Linked DNA regions of Chelativorans sp. AA-79. The protein of the gene in region 1 interacts with the protein of each later gene in a pairwise test. Links are inferred from orthologs where the notes say so. Each region holds a gene or a part of one and is shown in the gene's direction. Other genes may lie near its edges.

Region 1 (9,292 bases):
GACGCCTCCGTCCTCGCCGGCGCCGCTTCCGCTTAAGCGGGAATCCGGCAGCGGGCGTCCGACCAAAAAGGAACGCCGGGCGCTGGACGATTGGCGCGGCGAGAACTGAGGGTTGCGGCGAGGCCCGGGGTGCCCTGCCGCAAAGCTGTTCTCCTGCGACGCCAAGCAGCAGAATGGCGGACCTTGCCACGGCCCTGCAAAGGGGCTACCTCACCCGCCGTCGAAAACACAAGACCCGAGACCCGGGAGCCCGCAATGACCTATGTCGTGACCGACAATTGCATCAAGTGCAAGTACATGGATTGCATCGAGGTGTGTCCGGTCGACTGTTTCTATGAAGGCGAAAACATGCTCGTCATCCATCCGGATGAGTGCATCGATTGCGGCGTCTGTGAGCCCGAATGCCCGGCCGAGGCCATCAAGCCGGACACGGAGCCCGGCCTCGACAAGTGGCTGCAGGTCAACTCTGAATACGCCGAAAAATGGCCCAATATCACGGCCAAGAAGGAACCTCCGGCGGATGCCAAGGATTGGGATGGTATCGAGGAGAAGTTCGAGAAATACTTCTCGCCGGAGCCAGGCGAGGGCGGTTGAGCAGCTTCGCTGCGGCCGCTGGAAGCGGTCGCGTCACAATGTCACATTGAAGGATGGTGGCCCGCCACCGTCCCCGGTTGATTGCGCATTTGCGGCAAATAGTTGATTCTTTCAGCTTTTTGTGTTACCTATATGTGACATGCCGGAGACGAACGTCTTTTGAAGGCGCGGACATACAATCACTGAAAGGTGGGTTTTCTTTCCGGACCAGGGCGGCTGGGCCAAAGCGGCTTGCGATAGCTTTGACGAGCGCCCCTTCCGGACCGCCTACTGCCGCTTTCAAATCACGCACCGGCACTCGGCCCCGGGCGGAGCGAGCTATTCTGCCGCCCCATTAAGAACAGGAGTGTAAGGCGTATGGCAACCCAGCAGAAAAAATCGGCACAACGGCAGGGTTTCAAGACGGGCGAGTTCATCGTCTATCCGGCGCATGGCGTCGGGCAGATCGTCACGATCGAGGAACAGGAAGTGGCCGGGCACAAGCTGGAGCTGTTCGTTATCGATTTCCAGAAGGACAAGATGCGCCTGAAGGTGCCGGTCGCCAAGGCCGCCACCATCGGCATGCGCAAGCTGTCGGAGACGGATTATGTCGATCGCGCGCTGCGCGTCGTGCAGGGCCGTGCGCGCGTCAAGCGCACCATGTGGTCGCGCCGCGCGCAGGAATATGACGCGAAGATCAATTCCGGCGACCTGCTCTCCATCTCCGAGGTGGTGCGCGATCTCTACCGCGCCGACAACCAGCCGGAACAGTCCTATTCCGAACGCCAGCTCTACGAGGCTGCGCTCGATCGCATGGCGCGGGAGATCGCCGCGGTGAACCGCATGTCGGAAACCGAGGCGGTTCGCCTGATCGAGGTCAATCTCAACAAGGGCCCGCGCCGCGGCGCCAAGGCTGAAAACGACGAGACGGAGAAGGAAGAGGCGGCGTAAGCCTTCCATCTTCGTTTCCCTGAAAGACCCGGCCGGCAGCGGCCGGGTTTTTTGTTTCCCGGCTATCATTTCACCTTTGCGTGTGCGTGGAACCTTTGGGTTTCGGCCTTGTTACACCTCGTGCGATGCCGCCCTGGGCGCGGATGGACCGGTTGGCGCCGATCCGCCGCCGGAGGCCGGCGGTAGGGTGGAAGCAGGAGCGCCCAGAAGATGCAGGAAGATGCCCGGCGGAAGCTGATCAAAGCGGCCATGAAGGCGCCCTATCTCGCGCGCGAGGAGGAGCATGAGCTGGCTGTCCAGTGGAAGGAGAAGCAGGACCAGCAGGCGCTCCATCGAATGACGATGGCGCATATGCGGCTCGTCATCGCCATGGCGTCGAAGTTCCGCAATTTCGGGCTTTCCATGAGCGACCTGATCCAGGAGGGCCATGTGGGGCTCCTGGAGGCGGCCGCGCGCTTCGACCCTTCGCGCGAGGTGCGCTTTTCGACATACGCCACATGGTGGATCCGGGCTTCGATGCAGGATTACATCCTGCGCAACTGGTCCATCGTGCGTGGCGGCACCAGCTCCGCCCAGAAGGCGCTCTTCTTCAACCTCCGCCGCCTGCGCATGAAGCTGCAGAAGGCCGGGGGGGCCACGCCCTCGGAGGAGATCTATCGCGAGGTGGCACAGGCGCTCCGGGTTTCCGAGAGCGACGTGGCGTTGATGGATGCCCGGCTTGCCAGTGCGGATACTTCGCTCAACGCGCCGCTCAGGATCGACAACGACCCCACCTCCGAGCGCATCGATTTCCTGGTGAGCGATGCGCCGCAGCCCGACGAGGTGGTGCGTGAGGCGATCGACGGCGAGCGCCGCGCGCAATGGCTGAAACAGGCGCTCGGCACGCTCAACGGCCGGGAACTCACCATCGTGCGCGAACGCCGGCTTTCCGAGGAGGGGGCCACGCTCGAGTCGCTCGGCGCCACGCTCGGCATCTCCAAGGAGAGGGTCCGCCAGATCGAATCCCGCGCGCTCGAGAAGCTGCGCACCGCTCTCGTCAAACGCCATCCGGAGCTTGCTGCCTGACTCTCCGCTTCCATGACGCATCTTGCGCAAGGCCGCTCGCCCGTTTAGCAAAGGCGCGGTTTTCGAGACGCAAGAGGCTCCCATGGCAACGCGCAAGCTCCTTCTTCTTCCCGGCGACGGAATCGGCCCCGAGGCGATGGCCGAGGTATCGAAACTCATCGCCGTCATGAATTCCGAGTTCGGCGCCGGTTTCGAGATGGAAGCAGGGCTTGTCGGGGGTGCTGCCCATGACGCGCATGGCAAGGCGATCTCCGAGGAGGACATGCAGCGCGCGCTGCAAGCCGATGCCGTGCTCTTCGGCGCCGTCGGCGGGCCGAAATGGGCCGATGTTCCCTATGACGTGCGGCCGGAGGCCGGCCTCCTCAGGCTGCGCAAGGATATGGAACTCTTCGCGAACCTGCGCCCCGCCATCTGCTATCCGGCGCTTGCCGACTCCTCCTCGCTCAAGCGCGACGTGGTGGAGGGGCTCGACGTTCTCATCGTGCGGGAGCTCACCGGCGGCGTCTATTTCGGCGAGCCGAAGGAGATCACCGATCTCGGCAACGGCCAGAAGCGCGCCGTCGACACGCAGGTCTACGACACGTTCGAGATCGAGCGCATCTCCGGTGTGGCTTTCGAGCTGGCGCGCACGCGCCGCAACAAGGTCTGCTCGATGGAAAAGCACAATGTCATGAAGTCGGGCGTGCTCTGGAAGGAGGTCGTGGCGGCCACCCACAGGGCGAAATACCCCGACGTGGAGCTCACGCACATGCTCGCGGATGCGGGCGGCATGCAGCTCGTCCGCTGGCCCAAGCAGTTCGACGTGATCGTGACCGACAATCTCTTCGGCGACATGCTGTCGGACGTTGCGGCGATGCTGACAGGCTCGCTCGGCATGCTGCCGTCGGCTTCCCTCGGCGCACCGGATCCCAAGTCCGGCAGCCGCAAGGCGCTCTATGAGCCGGTGCATGGTTCCGCGCCCGACATCGCGGGCAAGGGCGTGGCCAATCCGATCGCCATGATCGCCTCCTTCGCCATGTGCCTGCGCTATTCGTTCAACATGGTGGCGGAGGCCGACCGGCTGGAGAAGGCGATCGCGGCTGTCCTGGACGAGGGTTATCGCACCGGCGACATCATGTCCGAGGGCATGCGCGAGGTGAGCACCTCGGCCATGGGCGACGCGATCGTGCGGAAGTTCCGCGAGCTTTCGGCCTGAGCGGACGTCAGGCCAACGCCAGGGCTATTCCCAGGATCACGATGCCCGCCAGGCCGCCGATGAAGATCGCGCGGCGCAGCGGCGTCTTCAGCACGACATCGCCCTGGCGTGCCTTTCTGCCGGATATGGTCGTGGGTTTCCGGTTCTCGGCCATCGGTCTTCCGTCCTTTGTCCGGCAACCGGCCGGGGCGGAAAATGTTCCCCCATCACACGAACCCGATGAACCGGCCGCAGACCAGCACGCCGAGCCAGAGCAGGATCGACAGCGCCGCCGCAAGCTTCGCCGCGGGGTGCCTGCTCGCGGTGCCGTCAGATCCGGAGACGAAAAGGCGCAGCGCCAGGAGGTTGAGACCCGCAAGCCCGATCAGCGCCATCTTGAGCCGAAAGGCCGGATTATGAAAATATTCGCCGGCGCGGATGGCGAACATCGGAAGGCCGGTTGCGAGTGCTCCGCAGAAGGCGATCAGCGCCGCGCGGCGCATCAGTTTCAGGAACGGCCGATATTCCTGGGCGGCCAGGAAGCCCAGGATCCGCAGGTCCATCAGGATCACGCTCGCAAGCAGCATTCCGATCGACAGGATGTGCGCGGCGTTGACCAGCGGATAGGCGTAGAACGACGCCCTGAGCGCGCGCGCAGGTGCAAGCTGCTCGATGATGCCGAGAAGCTCCACTCAGGCGGCCCGGCGGCGGGCCGCGTCAGTTCGGCGCGCGGCCCGGATACACATCATAGGTGTTTCCGTTGACGATGATGCGCACGGCCTTCATGCGCCGCTCGCTGTCGTCGCGCGAGCGGTTGCCGATGGCGGTGACCTCGTCTCCCGGCTTGGCCGTATCCTCGGAAAACCCGGCGGCGACGGTGCGCGAGGGTGGCGCCAGTTCGACGCGCCAGATCTCTCCCTCGACATCCACGTCCAGCGCAGCATGGGGGTTGCCGACATAGATCTCGGTGATCGTACCCTCCAGTTCGAACATGCCGTCCTCCGTCCAGGACCAGCCGTGATGGGCAAGCGCGGGAAGGGAAAGCGCAATGGGCAGGGCGACCACCAGCGCTCCGGGCAAAAGACCGATCGGCGGGAAAATCTTCATGGCCTTATCCTCGTTCTCCTGCCCCAAGGTAAGGTCTCGGCGGTGGCGGTCAATTCACGTTCGGGCGAGCGACCGGGCCCCGTGGGGAGACCCGATTGACTTCGCCCCGATTCCGCGTAAAACCCGTGCCGGAAACGGAGACTGCCTTGGACATGCGCTCTTCCGCGCGCCATATTGCGAGTTTTCATGCCGCTGCCGGAACCGGCGGCGCGGTTTCCCGCTTCACGAAGACGACGGCCAAAACGACCGCCAAAACGGTCTGACCTTCCTTGGCCGCTCGCTCTCTCCCCGAGACAGGCCCGGGGAGGAGCAGCCCGCGGGCCGGCGGGTTTGATCCACAGCCAAGCGGAGAGGGACAGGAGCTTATCCATGGGTTTCAAGATTGCTGTTGCCGGCGCCACCGGGAATGTCGGACGTGAAATGCTCAACATCCTGGAAGAGCGCGGCTTTCCCGCCGACGAGGTGGTGCCGCTCGCCTCGCGCCGCTCCGTCGGCACGGAAGTCTCCTACGGCGACAAGACGCTGAAGGTGAAGGCGCTTGACAATTACGACTTCTCCGACACCGATATCTGCCTCATGTCGGCGGGCGGCAATGTCTCCAAGGAGGTCTCGCCACGCATCGGAAAGCAGGGCTGCGTCGTCATCGACAACTCGTCCGCTTGGCGCTACGACCAGGACGTGCCGCTCATCGTGCCGGAGGTGAATCCCGATGCGATCGAGGGCTTCCGCAGGAAGAACATCATCGCCAATCCCAACTGCTCGACCGCCCAGCTCGTCGTGGCACTGAAGCCGCTGCATGACGCCGCCACCATCAAGCGCATCGTCGTGTCCACCTATCAGTCGGTCTCCGGCGCGGGCAAGGAAGGCATGGACGAGCTCTTCGAGCAGACCCGCGCCGTCTTCGTGGCCGATCCAATCTCAAACAAGAAGTTCACCAAGCGCATCGCCTTCAATGTCATTCCGCATATCGACGTCTTCATGGAGGACGGCTTCACCAAGGAAGAGTGGAAGATGGTGGCCGAGACCAAGAAGATGCTCGATCCGAAGATCAAGCTCACGGCCACTTGTGTGCGGGTGCCCGTCTTCATCGGCCATTCCGAGGCGGTGAACCTGGAATTCGAGAAGCCGATCACCGCGGACGAGGCACGCGAGATCCTGCGCGAGGCGCCGGGCTGCCTGGTGGTCGACAAGCACGAGGACGGCGGCTACGTCACGCCCTATGAGAGCGCGGGCGAGGACGCGACCTATATCAGCCGCATCCGCGAGGACTCGACGGTGGAGAACGGCCTTGCCATGTGGATCGTCTCCGACAATCTGCGCAAGGGCGCGGCCCTCAACACGGTGCAGATCGCCGAGCTGCTCGTCGCCCGCGGCCTCATCCAGCCGAAGAAGCAGGCCGCCTGATCCCACAGGAGTGCCTCCGCGTCCGGCCGCGCAACCGGGCGCGGCGGTCCGCATGCGCAGCTGTCGCGCTCGTCTTGACGGCGCGCGGGTGCGGCCTTTCAATCCGCTCATCTTGAGCGGGAAAGGAATCAGGCGATGGATTTCGGCGGAATGAATTATCTGGCGATCCTGGTGGCGGCCATCGCCGCCTTCGCCTTCGGCGCGGTCTACTATATGGCGCTGAGCAAGCCCTGGATCAGGGCCGCGCGGCTGAAGCCCGAGGAGATGAAGATGAGCCCCGTGCCGTTCATCACCTCCTTCGTGGCCGAGCTCGTCATGGCCTGGATCCTCGCCGGCGTGATCGGCCATCTGGGCGCGGGCCAGGTCACGTTCTGGAACGGCGTGATCTCCGGTGCCTTCCTATGGCTCGGCTTCATTGCCACCACCATCGCCGTCAATCATCGGTACCAGGGCTTCGGCTGGGACCTCACCCTCATCGATGCGCTGCATTGGCTCGGCGTCGCGGTCATCATGGGCGCGGTGATCGGATGGTTCGGTGCTTAAGGCAGCGTGGCACAAAACCTCATGATTGAGTTTCTAGACATCATTCATGCTATTTGATATATGAATAACCGTCAGACGGAGCGTTCATGATCACCGCTCGACAGATGCGCGCCGCGCGCGCCCTTCTCGGCATCGATCAGAAGCGGCTCGCCGAGCTTTCCGGCGTCTCGCTGCCCACGATACAGCGCATGGAGGCGAGCGACGGCCGGGTGCGGGGCGTGGTGGAGACCTTGACCAAGGTGGTCGAGGCCCTGGATGCGGCGGGCGTCGAACTGATCGGCGAGAATGCGCCGAGCACCGGCAGCGGGCGCGGCGTCCGCCTCAGGGAAGCGGTGCCTAGGAACGGCGAAGGCTGACGCAAAGGCTATTCCGGGGAAGCGGAACCGGCGTTCCATCCGGAATTGCGCAACAAGAAGAAGGCCGTTTCGAACCGGAAGGGATCGAACGGGTCTTGTGCAACGGCGTTCGCCGGGCAGGCCGACGATCCCGCTGCCAGGGGTCAAAAATCATGCTCGCCCGCGCTCACGAACCAGGTTTTCTCGATCTCTTCACGCCCAAGCTCGTCACGGTGCTGAGGGAAGGCTATGGTCTCTCCTCGCTCAAGGCCGACGCCGTGGCGGGGCTCACCGTCGCCATCGTCGCGCTGCCGCTGTCCATGGCGATCGCCATCGCCTCCGGCGTCGCGCCGGAGCGCGGGCTCTATACCTCAATTATCGGCGGCTTCTTCGTTTCGGCGCTCGGCGGGAGCCGATTCCAGATCGGCGGGCCGGCCGGCGCCTTCATCGTGCTTGTACTTGCCACGGTGCAGATGCATGGGGTGGACGGGCTTATCCTCGCCACATTCCTCTCGGGGCTCCTCCTACTTGCAATCGGCTTTCTGCGATTGGGTACTTTCATCAAATATATACCCTATCCCGTCACGGTCGGCTTCACATCCGGTATCGCCGTCATCATCCTGACCAGCCAGCTCAAGGATTTCCTGGGGCTCACCCTCGAAGGCCAGGAGCCCGGCCCCTTCATCCCCAAGCTGCAGGCGCTCGGTGCGGCCCTGCCGACGCTCAGTCCACCCGCGGTGGGCATCGCCCTCCTCGCTGTCGCGGTCATCCTCGTGTTGCGGCGCTACCGCCCGCACTGGCCGGGCTTTCTCATTGCCGTGGCGCTCACCACGCTCGTCGCCTGGGCCTTTTCGCTGCCGGTGGAGACGATCGGCACGCGCTTCGGCGGCATCCCGCAAGCGCTTCCCATGCCGCATCTGCCGGAGTTGTCGCTGGCAAAGGTCGTTGCCGTCCTGCCGGCGGCGCTCTCATTCACGCTTCTGGGCGGCATCGAAAGCCTGCTCTCCGCCGTGGTGGCGGATTCCATGAGCGGCAGGCGCCATCGTTCCAATGCGGAACTCGTCGCGCAGGGTGCGGCCAATCTCGCCTCCTCGCTTTTCGGCGGCATCTGCGTGACCGGCACCATCGCCCGCACGGCCGCGAATGTGCGCGCCGGCGCGCGGGGGCCCGTCTCCGGCATGCTGCATGCCGCCTTCCTGCTCGTCTTCATGCTGGTCGCTGCGCCACTCGCAAGTTTCATCCCGCTTTCGGCGCTTGCGGCCATCCTCGTGGTCGTCGCCTGGAACATGGCCGAAAAGCACCAGTTCGCTTCCCTTTTCAGGAGCTCGCGCGGCGATGCTCTCGTCCTCCTCGTCACTTTCCTCCTCGTCGTTTTCCGCGATCTGACGGAAGGCATCCTCGTCGGCTTCGCCCTGGGCGCGCTCCTCTTCCTGCACCGCATGTCCAAGGTGATCGAGGTCGACCACGCGCATCCGATCGCGGCAGCCGACAGGCCGGACGACGCGCCTGATGGGGAACCCTATCCGGCCGCGCTGAGGACCGACGAGGACATCGTCGTCTACCGCATTTCCGGTGCCTTCTTCTTCGGCGCAGCGGCGAGTGTCGCAACCGCGCTCGACCGTATGGGCGGCCAGCCGAAAACGTATATCATTGATATATCAGAAGTCGACGTGCTGGATTCCACTGCCGCCGCTACGATCGAGGGTTTTTCCCGCAAGGCCGCATGGCAAGGGGCGAGGGTCTATCTCGTCGGCGCCACGACGCCTATGCGCCATCTCCTGCACAAGCATGGCCTGCACGCGCCCCAGGTGCGCTTCTATCGCGGGTTGGAAGCTGCGTTGAAGGCTGCGAGGAAGGGAAAGAGGACACAATCACCTGCCACGTCATCCCGACGGTAGCGAGGAGCCGCGGACTATTGAACGCGCGGCCGGTTTCCGCAGCAGGCAAGGCGGTGCCGAAAGCGCGTGGTGAAGCATCGGGCCGCAGCCTCACGGGTGCGCCGCCAATGGATTCCCGGCCCCCCTTGCGGTCTGCCGGGATCACGAGTGTGTTATTCGCCCGCCTGCTTTCCCTCCAGCGAATGCCGCATAATGAGCGGCATCTGGCTCATGGTGAAGAGGATTGTGATGGGCATGATGCC
Region 2 (9,391 bases), 3.7 Mb from region 1 along the record:
GACGCGTGGATGAGAGCGGAGATCACACGAAGGGTGTAGGTCTGAACGACGTACAAATTAGTCGTCTTTTGAACACGATAGGCTGGGGAGAATCCGGTAGCGGCGCAACCAGCGTTCCCTCTAATGGTTTGACCGTCGCAAATTTAGTTGATCGCCTTTCCGATGTAGGTGTGTCGAGCGACGGTGCTGTCGAACTTCAGCAGATAAACGAACTCGCACAGGCCGCGGGATATCTTGAAGACCGTATCCGCATCGACCCCTCCATCGTCCGTGGCCTCGAATACTACACCGGCCCGGTCTTCGAGGCCGAACTGACCTTTCCCGTCGTCAACGAGGACGGCGAGACTGTGCGCTTCGGCTCCGTGGGGGGCGGCGGGCGTTATGACGGGCTCGTCTCGCGCTTCCGCGGTGAGCCGGTGCCGGCCACGGGCTTTTCCATCGGCGTTTCCCGCCTCATGACAGCGCTCAAAAATCTCGGCAAGCTCGAAACCGCCGAGGCGGTCGCGCCGGTCGTCGTGCTCGTCATGGACAAGGACACGGAAAGCCTCGGGCGATACCAGCGGATCGTCTCCGAACTTCGCCAGGCGGGCATCCGCGCGGAAATGTATCTCGGCGGCGCGGGCATGAAGGCGCAGATGAAATATGCGGACCGGCGCGGCAGCCCCTGCGTCATCATCCAGGGCGGCGACGAGCGCGAAAAGGGCGAGGTGCAGATCAAGGACCTCGTGGAAGGCAAGCGCCTCTCGGAAGAGATCGAGGACAATGTGACCTGGCGCGAGTCCCGCCCCGCGCAGTTCTCCGTGCCCGAAAGCGAGATGGTGGCAGCCGTCCGCCGCGTGCTCGAGGCACAGGCGCAAGAGCGGAGCGCGTAGTCTGCATGTCCCTGCCGCAACGCCCATGACCTCCCGCTACCCCTCCTTTGCCGGCGAGATCCTCGACCTCTTCGCCGAGCGCGAGGCGGCGCTGACGGATATCGCCATCATCCAGCCGGCCGATCCCTTCCTCGACATGGCGGGCGAGGACCTGCGCCGGCGCATCTTCCTCACCGAGAGCGAGACCGGCGAGACGCTATGTCTCCGGCCGGAATTCACCATTCCCGTCTGCCTCGACCATATCGACAAGCGCGCCTCGACGCCCCGGCGCTATGCCTATCTGGGCGAAGTATTCCGCCAGCGCCGCGAAGGCGGGGCGGAATTCTTCCAGGCGGGTATAGAGGACCTGGGCGCGGAGGATCGAGCGGCGGCCGACGCGCGTTCGCTCGCCGATGCGCATGCGGTGCTCTCGCGCGTTCTTCCCGATGCCGCGCTTCAGGTCACGCTGGGCGACCAGGCCGTGTTCGAAGCCGTGCTTTCGGCACTCGGCCTGCCGCGCGGATGGCAGAAGCGGCTCGCCCGCGCTTTCGGCTCGCCCGCCATGCTCGAGGCGGCCATCGCCGAATTCACCAATCCGCATGCGGCCGCGAACCTGCCGCGCGAAATTGCCAGCCTTGTCGCACGCGGCGACGAGGAGCGGCTGACACAGCATATCGAGGAGGCCATGCAGGCCGCCGGCCTTTCTCCTTCCGCGGGGCGCGAGCCGGATGAGATCGCGCGTCGGCTTTTGGAGAAGGCCGCGCTGCGCAGCGTGCGGCTTGCCGACACGGCGCTCGATGCCCTGAAGGCTTTCCTCGTCATCAACGTGCCCCTTGCGCAAGCGGGGAAGCGGCTCGCCGCCTTCGCCGAAGAGACCGGGATCTTCCTCGACGAGGCGTTGGCGGAGTTCGGCGCGCGTGCTGAGCGCATCGCCGGTCACAGTCTGCCGCTCAACGCGATCCAATACGATGCGGGCTTCGGGCGCCCGCTCGACTACTACACGGGCTTCATCTTCGAAATCGGCGCTGGAGACCTGCGCCAGCCGCTCGTGGGTGGCGGGCGCTACGACCGGCTGCTCACGCTGCTCGGAGCGGAAAAGCCCATCCCCGGAGTCGGCTTCTCCATCTGGCTCGACCGCATCGCGGCGCTCAGGGGAGAGGCGCCATGACGGTCACACTGGCTCTCCCCTCCAAGGGCCGCCTCAAGGATGAGGCGGTCGAGCGGCTCAAGCAGGCGGGCTTTGCGATCCGCCTGCCGGAAAACGAGCGGCGCTATCGCGCAGCCGTCGACGGCTTCGACGGGTTGGAGGTGACGTTTCTTTCGGCCTCCGAGATCGCGCGCGAGCTCGACCGCGGCTCGATCGACCTCGGCATCACCGGTGAAGACCTGGTGCGCGAAACCATTCCCGATTGGGAGTCCCGCGTCGCCATCCCGGCCAGGCTCGGCTTCGGCCATGCGGATGTGATGGTGGCCGTTCCCGACGTCTGGTTCGATGTCTCCACCATGGCCGATCTCGACGACGTGGCGGCAGACTTCCGCCATCGCCATGGTCGCCGGCTCCGCATCGCCACGAAATACTGGCGCCTCACCCAGCAGTTCTTTTCTCAGAAGCACGGCATCCAGGTCTATCGCATCGTGGAAAGCCTCGGCGCCACGGAAGGCGCGCCGGCCTCGGGCTCCGCCGATGTCATCGTCGACATCACCTCTACAGGTTCGACACTCAAGGCCAATCACCTCAAGGTGCTGGATGACGGCGTCATCCTGCGCTCGCAAGCCTGTCTCGTGATGGCAAAGAAGGAGCGGGCGGGAGAGGATGCTCGGCTGATTGCAGCCTTGGCCAAGGCGGTGGGGCGGCAGGCGGGCTGAGACATTTGCCAATACTGGACGGATCCGGTCGACTCCAGTGGACCTGCGGAGCAGTGTGCACGGTCTGATTCGCTGGCGACGTTGCGAGGATCAGGCATGGATCCTCGGGTCAAGCCCGAGGATGACGAGGTTGAGGTGTCTCCGCAAATCCCCAACGCCGGCGACTAGTGGATCCGCTTCATACCATCGTCATCCTCGGGCTTGACCGAGGATCCATGCCTGAACGCGGATCATAACGCCCACTATGAAAAGCGGCCTCACTCCTCCACCACTCTCAACCTTAACGATCCAGACCCCGGCCCGCCAACCGCTGCGCTCTTGACACCGCCATCGTCGTCAGGCGCGCCGACCGCCTTGCCGTTCATCTCCGCCCCCAGTTCCAGCGCCTCGATCCTCTCGCCGCGCTTGGTCACCTTGTCGGCAGAGGTGATGATCAGGTCGATGTCCTTGTTGGCCTGCAGGAAGTGGGTCTGGAGCTTGCGCACGCGGTCGTCGAGGCGCGAGACATCCTGCATCAGCTTCACCACCTCGGCCTGGATCAGATGCGCCTGCTCGCGCATGCGCGCATCCTTCAACACCGCCTGAATCACCTGGATGGAAAGCATGAGCAGCGACGGCGACACGATCACCACGCGCGCCCGGTGCGCGCGCTGCACGAGCGCCTCGAAATTCTCGTGGATCTCCGCGAAGATCGATTCCGACGGCACGAACATGAAGGCCGTGTCCTGCGTCTCGCCGGGGATCAGGTATTTCTCGGCAATCGCCTTGACGTGCACCTCGACGTCTCGGCGGAAGCCGGATTCGGCGTATTTGCGAGCCTCCGGACCGGCCTCTCCTTCGGCCGCCGCGCGGATCGCGTTCCATGCCTCCAGCGGAAATTTCGCATCGATCACGAGCGAGGGCGCGGCGTTCGGCATCTTCACGATGCAATCCGGCCGGCTGCCGTTGGAGAGCGTTGCCTGGAATTCATATGCGTTCGACGGCAGCCCGTCGGCGATGATCGCCTCCATGCGCGACTGCCCGAAGGCACCGCGCGTCTGCTTGTTGGAGAGGATCTGCTGCAACTGCACCACCTGGCCGGCGAGCGACTGGATGTTGTTCTGCGCCGTGTCGATCACGGCCAGCCGCTCCTGCAGCTTCGCCAGATTCTCGTGCGTGGACTTGGTCTGTTCGGTGATCGAGTGGCCAAGCCGGGAGGTCATGCCGTCCAGGCGCTCCGAAATCGCCTTGGTCAGTTCCGCCTGCCTCTGGCCGAACACTTCGGCGATCGTGCCCATGCGCCCCTGCAACTCGGCCTGCGTCCGGGCGACCTCGGCAAGCCGCGCCTCCGCCTCGCGCGCCCGGGCGGCCGCTTCCGCCTCCGCGGCAGCGCGGCTCCTGGCGCCGCGCCACAGGACGATAACGAGCAGCAGAGTCAGCAGAAACAGGAGGAAGCCTGCCGCAAAGAGCAGGTCGCCAAGCGAAACGACCGTCGCTCCAAGCCGGAGGACTGGCGTTGAGAATATGGGGCTTACATTGTCCATTAGCCGCATCTTAGCCGATTCTCTTCCACAGGATAAGATCAAAACGTGAACAAAACGAAATGTACACTGCTGCCGGCATATTGACGCGTTTCCGCCGAGTCATTACCTGACTGCCATGACCATTCGCCCGCTCGTCATCCTTCCCGATCCGCTGCTGCGCCAGGTTTCGAAACCCGTCGAGCGCGTGGATGAGAACTTGCGCAAATTCGCCGACGACATGCTGGAGACCATGTATGATGCGCCGGGCATCGGCCTCGCCGCGATCCAGGTGGGCGAGCCCATCCGCATGCTCGTCCTCGACGTAGCCGAGAAGGACGAACCGAAGCACCCGCAGGTCTTCATCAACCCCGAGATCCTCGCGCGCTCCGACGCGCCCAATGTGCACGAGGAAGGGTGCCTCTCCATTCCCGATTATTATGCGGAGGTGGAGCGTCCGGCCGAAGTGACGGTGAAATATATCGACCTCGAGGGCAGGGAGCAGGTCGTGGAAGCCAACGGCATCCTCGCCACCTGCCTGCAACACGAGATCGATCACCTGAATGGCGTGCTCTTCATCGACTACTTGTCGAAGCTCAAGCGCGACATCGTCGTGCGAAAGTTCCGAAAGCTCGCCAAGGATCGCCCGCCGCCGGCACGGATGGTGGGGTGATCTGCGGATCTCCGGCATGGATCGCAGCGATGATCGCGGCAATTTCCACGCATGTAAGGCTCTCGCCAAGCGCGATTTCGAAGGCCTTGACCTGGGGCTTGTAAACCCGTTTGAAACGTGAGCGCATGTGCGCTCACGAGGGATTTGCCGGACGGACCGATGCCTCTACGCCTCATTTTCATGGGAACGCCAGAATTTTCCGTACCGACGCTGCGCGCACTTCACGGCGCGGGGTACGAGATCGTCGCCGTCTACACCCAGCCGCCGCGACCTGCCGGCCGGCGCGGGCTGGAGCTTACGGAATCCCCTGTTCACCGCGTCGCGGAAGAGCTGGGGATTCCGGTGCGAACCCCGCATTCCTTCAAGAGTACGGACGAGCAGGAGGCCTTCCGCGCGCTGGAGGCGGATGTAGCTGTCGTGGTGGCCTACGGCTTGCTCCTGCCGAATCCCATCCTGGAAGGAACCCGTCTCGGCGCGTTCAACGGCCACGCCTCACTGCTGCCTCGCTGGCGCGGTGCCGCGCCCATCCAGCGCGCGATCATGGCCGGAGATGCCGAAACGGGCATGATGGTGATGAAGATGGACGAGGGCCTCGACACCGGCCCCGTCGCCATGACGGAAAAGGTCTCCATCGGGCCTGACATGACCGCCGGCGAGTTGCACGATATCATGAAGGAAGCCGGCGCGAAGCTGATGGTCGAGGCCATGGCGGCGCTCGACAAGGGCGAACTCGAGCTCACACCCCAGCCCGCCCAGGGGGCCACCTACGCGAAGAAGATCAGCAAGGAGGAGACTCGCGTCGACTGGTCCCGCCCGGCCTCAGAGGTGCATAACCATATCCGCGGGCTTGCCCCCTTCCCCGGCGCCTGGTGCGAAATGCCCTTTGCAGGCGAGCCGGAGCGTGTGAAAATCCTGCGCTCTACGCTGGTTTCGGGTAGCGGCGCGCCGGGCGAGATTCTTGATGACGATCTCTGCATCGCCTGCGGCGATGGCGCGGTGCGCCTTCTGAAGTTGCAGCGGGCGGGCGGCAGACCGGTCGCGGCGGAGGACTTCCTGCGCGGCGCAAAGCTCAAAAAGGGGATGCGGCTGCCATGAGCGCGGTGATCATCCGGCCCGAAGAAGCGGGAGACGAGACGGCGATCCGTCTCCTCCTCGTGAATGCCTTCGGCGGCGAAGCCGAGGCCAGGCTCGTGGACACCCTGCGCGCGGAAGGGGATGTCGTTCTTTCCCTAGTGGCCGAGCGCGACGGCGAGGTGCGCGGGCACGTCCTATTTTCACGGCTCCTGGTGCGCGATGACGAGGGGGCCTTTCCCGCCGTGGCGCTCGCGCCGCTTGCTGTCCATCCCGACCACCGGCGCGAAGGCATCGCGGCCGCCCTTGTCGAGGATGCCCATCTGCGGCTGCAGACCCAAGGCGAGCGGCTCTCGGTCGTGCTCGGCGATCCCGCCTATTACGGCCGTTTCGGCTACAGCCGCGAGCGCGCCGGCGGTTTCGAAAGCCGCTATCAGGGCGAGCATCTGCAGGCCCTCGCCTGGGATGATGCCCCGCGAACCGGCAGGCTCGACTATGCTGCGGCTTTCGGCGATCTTTCCTGACCATGCCGCGCTACCGCATCGATATCGAGTATGACGGAACGCCCTATGCCGGCTGGCAGCGCCAAGCGGGCCAGCCGAGCGTTCAGGAGGCGATCGAGAAAGCCATCGCGGCCTTTTCCGGCGAGGAGATCACGTTGAAAGGTGCGGGCCGCACGGATGCCGGTGTTCACGCACTCAGCCAGGTCGCGCATTTCGATCTCTCCCGCGAATGGAAGCCCGATACCGTGCGTGACGCCGCGAATGCGCATCTCTCCCTGGCCCGGCAAACGGTCTCGATCCTGCGCGCGGCTCACGTGGCCGAAGATTTCGACGCGCGCTTCTCGGCCAAGGCGCGGCACTATCTCTACCGTATCGCCAATCGCCGTGCGCCGCTTGCACTGGAGCGCGGGAGAGCCTGGCACGTGGCCAGAAGGCTGGATACGGCCGGAATGCACGAAGCCGCCCAGCGGCTGGTCGGACATCATGACTTCACCACCTTCCGCTCCGTCCAATGCCAGGCGAAGAGCCCGGTGAAGACACTCGACCGGCTGGACGTGATGCGGCTGGGAGAGGAGATCGAGATCCGCGCCTCCGCGCGCTCCTTCCTGCACAACCAGGTGCGCTCGCTCGTCGGCACGCTCAAGAAGGTAGGCGAAGGCAGATGGACCGCCGACGATGCGGAAGCGGCCCTGAAGGCGCGCGACCGCGCCGCCTGCGGCCCTGTGGCGCCGGCCGAAGGGCTTTATCTGGTCAGCGTGGACTACTGAGGAGGCCCGTCCTCGCTCAACCTGCCGCGACGTCGAGCCCCAGCAGCGATTGCGATGCGAACAGCGTCATGATGGAAACGACCAGCATGGCGAAGAAAACCGCCGTGCCCACCGCCACTCCTTTGGCGATCGCCACCACGGTAAGCCGCCAGGAAAGCGCCAGCGTCGCCAGGAACAGAATAAGGGAAATGCCGTTTGCGAGCTCGGCCGCTTCCGGCACGAAGAGGCGCAGCAGGCCCGGAACGAGCATCACCCAGGCAAAGAGCGCCGAGGCCCAGTTACTTGCTACGACATAATGCACGAACCGGTCCGCGACGCCCGTCGGCTTGGCGAAGGCGGCGAGGAACGCAAGCGGGACGACCCAGGCGCCGATATCCGTCAGGAACAACCGGACGAGCAGAGCGGAGCGCGAGCCGAAGGTCGCCACGTCCGCAATGCTGTTGGTGAAGGCCACCCAGCCGACGATCAGCGGGGGAAGGGCCACGATGATGGCGAAAAAGGAATTCCAGAAACCATCCGCCGAAAGATCGAGCAGCTTCAGCCCCTCGGCCCGGCCCATCATCATGCGCCAGACGCCGATGAAATATTGCTGGATTTCGGCGCCCGTCGGCATCAGGTGAACCAGTCCTCGAGGAAGCGCTGGTAGATGCGCGTCAGCGTTTCCAGTTCGGCGAGCGGTGCCCTCTCGTCCACCATGTGCATGGTCCGGCCCACGAGGCCGAACTCGACCACCGGGCAGTAATCCTTGATGAAACGAGCGTCCGACGTGCCGCCCGTGGTGGAGAGGACAGGCCTCCTGCCTGTGACCGTCTCGATCGAGCCGGAAAGCGTTTCGATCAGCTTGTCGTCGCGGGTCAGGAACACCGGGCTTGGCCGGCCGCGCCACTCGATCTCGAAAGCGACGGGCTCTTCGCGGCCCGGCCGCAGCCGATTTTCCGCCGCTGCCCTGTCCAGCCGATTGTGAATCTCTGCCTGTAGCGTTTCCACCGACCAGGTATCATTGAAGCGAATGTTGAAGGCGGCGGTCGCGCGCGCGGGAATGACGTTGGCAGCGGGATTGCCGACGTCGATCGTGGTGACTTCCAGATTGGTTGCCGGGAACTCGGCCGTCCCCTCGTCCAAGGGCGGACTGAGCAACGCCTCGAGCAGAGCAACCAGTCCCCTGACGGGATTGTCGGCCAGGTGCGGATAGGCGACATGACCCTGCTTGCCGAAGACGGTGATGCGGCCGGACAGCGAGCCGCGCCGGCCGATCTTCACCATATCTCCGAGGGTCTCGACATTGGTGGGCTCGCCGACGATCGCGGCGTCCCAGCTCTCGCCCCTCGCCGCGGCCCATTGAAGCAGCTTCACGGTGCCGTTGACGGCTGGGCCTTCCTCGTCCCCGGTGATCAGGAAGGAGACGGAGCCTCTGGGCACACCATGCTTCTCCACATACCGGGCAAGTGCGGCCACGAAGCAGGCGATCCCGCCCTTCATGTCCACCGCGCCACGGCCGAACATCTCGCCCGCCGCGATCTCGGCGGCAAAGGGCGGATGCGTCCAGGCGCCCTCGTCGCCCGGCGGCACCACATCCGTATGGCCGGCGAACATCAGATGCGGGCCGTTGCCGGAGAGCCTGGCATAGAGGTTCTCGACATCCGCCTCGCCTTCCTCGGAAAAGACCGGTCGGTCGACGCGTGCGCCGAGCTCCTGCAGCATGGTCTCGAGTGCAGCGAGCGCCCCCGCCTCGGCCGGGGTCACGGACGGGCAGCGGATAAGAACGGCCAGGTTCTCGGCAGGATCAGTGGGAAACGTCATGATGGCGATGGATACTCGAACCGGCGCGCCGTGTCACCCGCGATCCGGATGCTGTTGCAATTGGAGGGTGAGAGCGAAGCACATCCTTTTCAGGTCGGCAAAGGTCTATTCCCTTCCTGTTCCACCTTCCTTCGGTGCGTTCGCGCGCTCACCATACTGGTTCGCGCCCGGCTCTCCCGGAAAAAGGGACAGAATCACGATCGCCAGCGCCACGAAAAGCGGGACGAGCAGGGCGTAGCCACCGGATTTCCCCATGTCGTGCAGACGCTTCGCCCCCAGGGCCACATGGCTCCAGAGGAAGAGGAAATAGAACACCCAGAAGAGCATGGCCCAGAAGCGCGAGGCGCTGCTTTCTTCCGGC

Evidence for each region.
Region 2: the proteins of PVE73_RS02650 (region 1) and def interact in binary tests that used the Escherichia coli proteins (3 or more experiments, as listed by UniProt). The link is inferred for Chelativorans sp. AA-79 from one-to-one orthologs.

What each region holds. Positions count from the first base shown.
Region 1 is NZ_CP120361.1:529,725-539,016, forward strand. What follows is about bases 4,448-7,256. They hold PVE73_RS02650 (aspartate-semialdehyde dehydrogenase), read left to right. Parts: upstream 4,448-5,239; coding sequence 5,240-6,274; downstream 6,275-7,256. Other genes in these bases: PVE73_RS02640 (DUF6644 family protein), read right to left, coding at 4,448-4,455; PVE73_RS02645 (DUF6152 family protein), read right to left, coding at 4,481-4,870; PVE73_RS02655 (DUF1761 domain-containing protein), read left to right, coding at 6,410-6,817; PVE73_RS02660 (helix-turn-helix transcriptional regulator), read left to right, coding at 6,904-7,173. Outside these bases: PVE73_RS02610 (RNA-binding S4 domain-containing protein), read left to right, coding at 1-109; ferredoxin FdxA, read left to right, coding at 256-594; PVE73_RS02620 (CarD family transcriptional regulator), read left to right, coding at 952-1,524; PVE73_RS02625 (RNA polymerase factor sigma-32), read left to right, coding at 1,735-2,589; leuB (3-isopropylmalate dehydrogenase), read left to right, coding at 2,672-3,784; PVE73_RS02635 (peptide ABC transporter permease), read right to left, coding at 3,792-3,938; more of PVE73_RS02640, read right to left, coding at 3,991-4,447; PVE73_RS02665 (SulP family inorganic anion transporter), read left to right, coding at 7,326-9,050; PVE73_RS02670 (septation protein A), read right to left, coding at 9,203-9,292.
Region 2 is NZ_CP120361.1:4,203,702-4,213,092, forward strand. Bases 3,215-6,122 are described here. They hold def (peptide deformylase), read left to right. Parts: upstream 3,215-4,355; coding sequence 4,356-4,889; downstream 4,890-6,122. Other genes in these bases: PVE73_RS20545 (DNA recombination protein RmuC), read right to left, coding at 3,215-4,240; fmt (methionyl-tRNA formyltransferase), read left to right, coding at 5,049-5,984; PVE73_RS20560 (N-acetyltransferase), read left to right, coding at 5,981-6,122. Also shown: hisS (histidine--tRNA ligase), read left to right, coding at 1-872; PVE73_RS20535 (ATP phosphoribosyltransferase regulatory subunit), read left to right, coding at 898-2,019; hisG (ATP phosphoribosyltransferase), read left to right, coding at 2,016-2,717; more of PVE73_RS20545, read right to left, coding at 2,975-3,214; more of PVE73_RS20560, read left to right, coding at 6,123-6,484; tRNA pseudouridine(38-40) synthase TruA, read left to right, coding at 6,487-7,230; PVE73_RS20570 (transporter), read right to left, coding at 7,247-7,843; dapE (succinyl-diaminopimelate desuccinylase), read right to left, coding at 7,843-9,030; PVE73_RS20580 (DUF805 domain-containing protein), read right to left, coding at 9,136-9,391. UniProt on the Escherichia coli protein: Removes the formyl group from the N-terminal Met of newly synthesized proteins. Requires at least a dipeptide for an efficient rate of reaction. N-terminal L-methionine is a prerequisite for activity but the enzyme has broad specificity at other positions.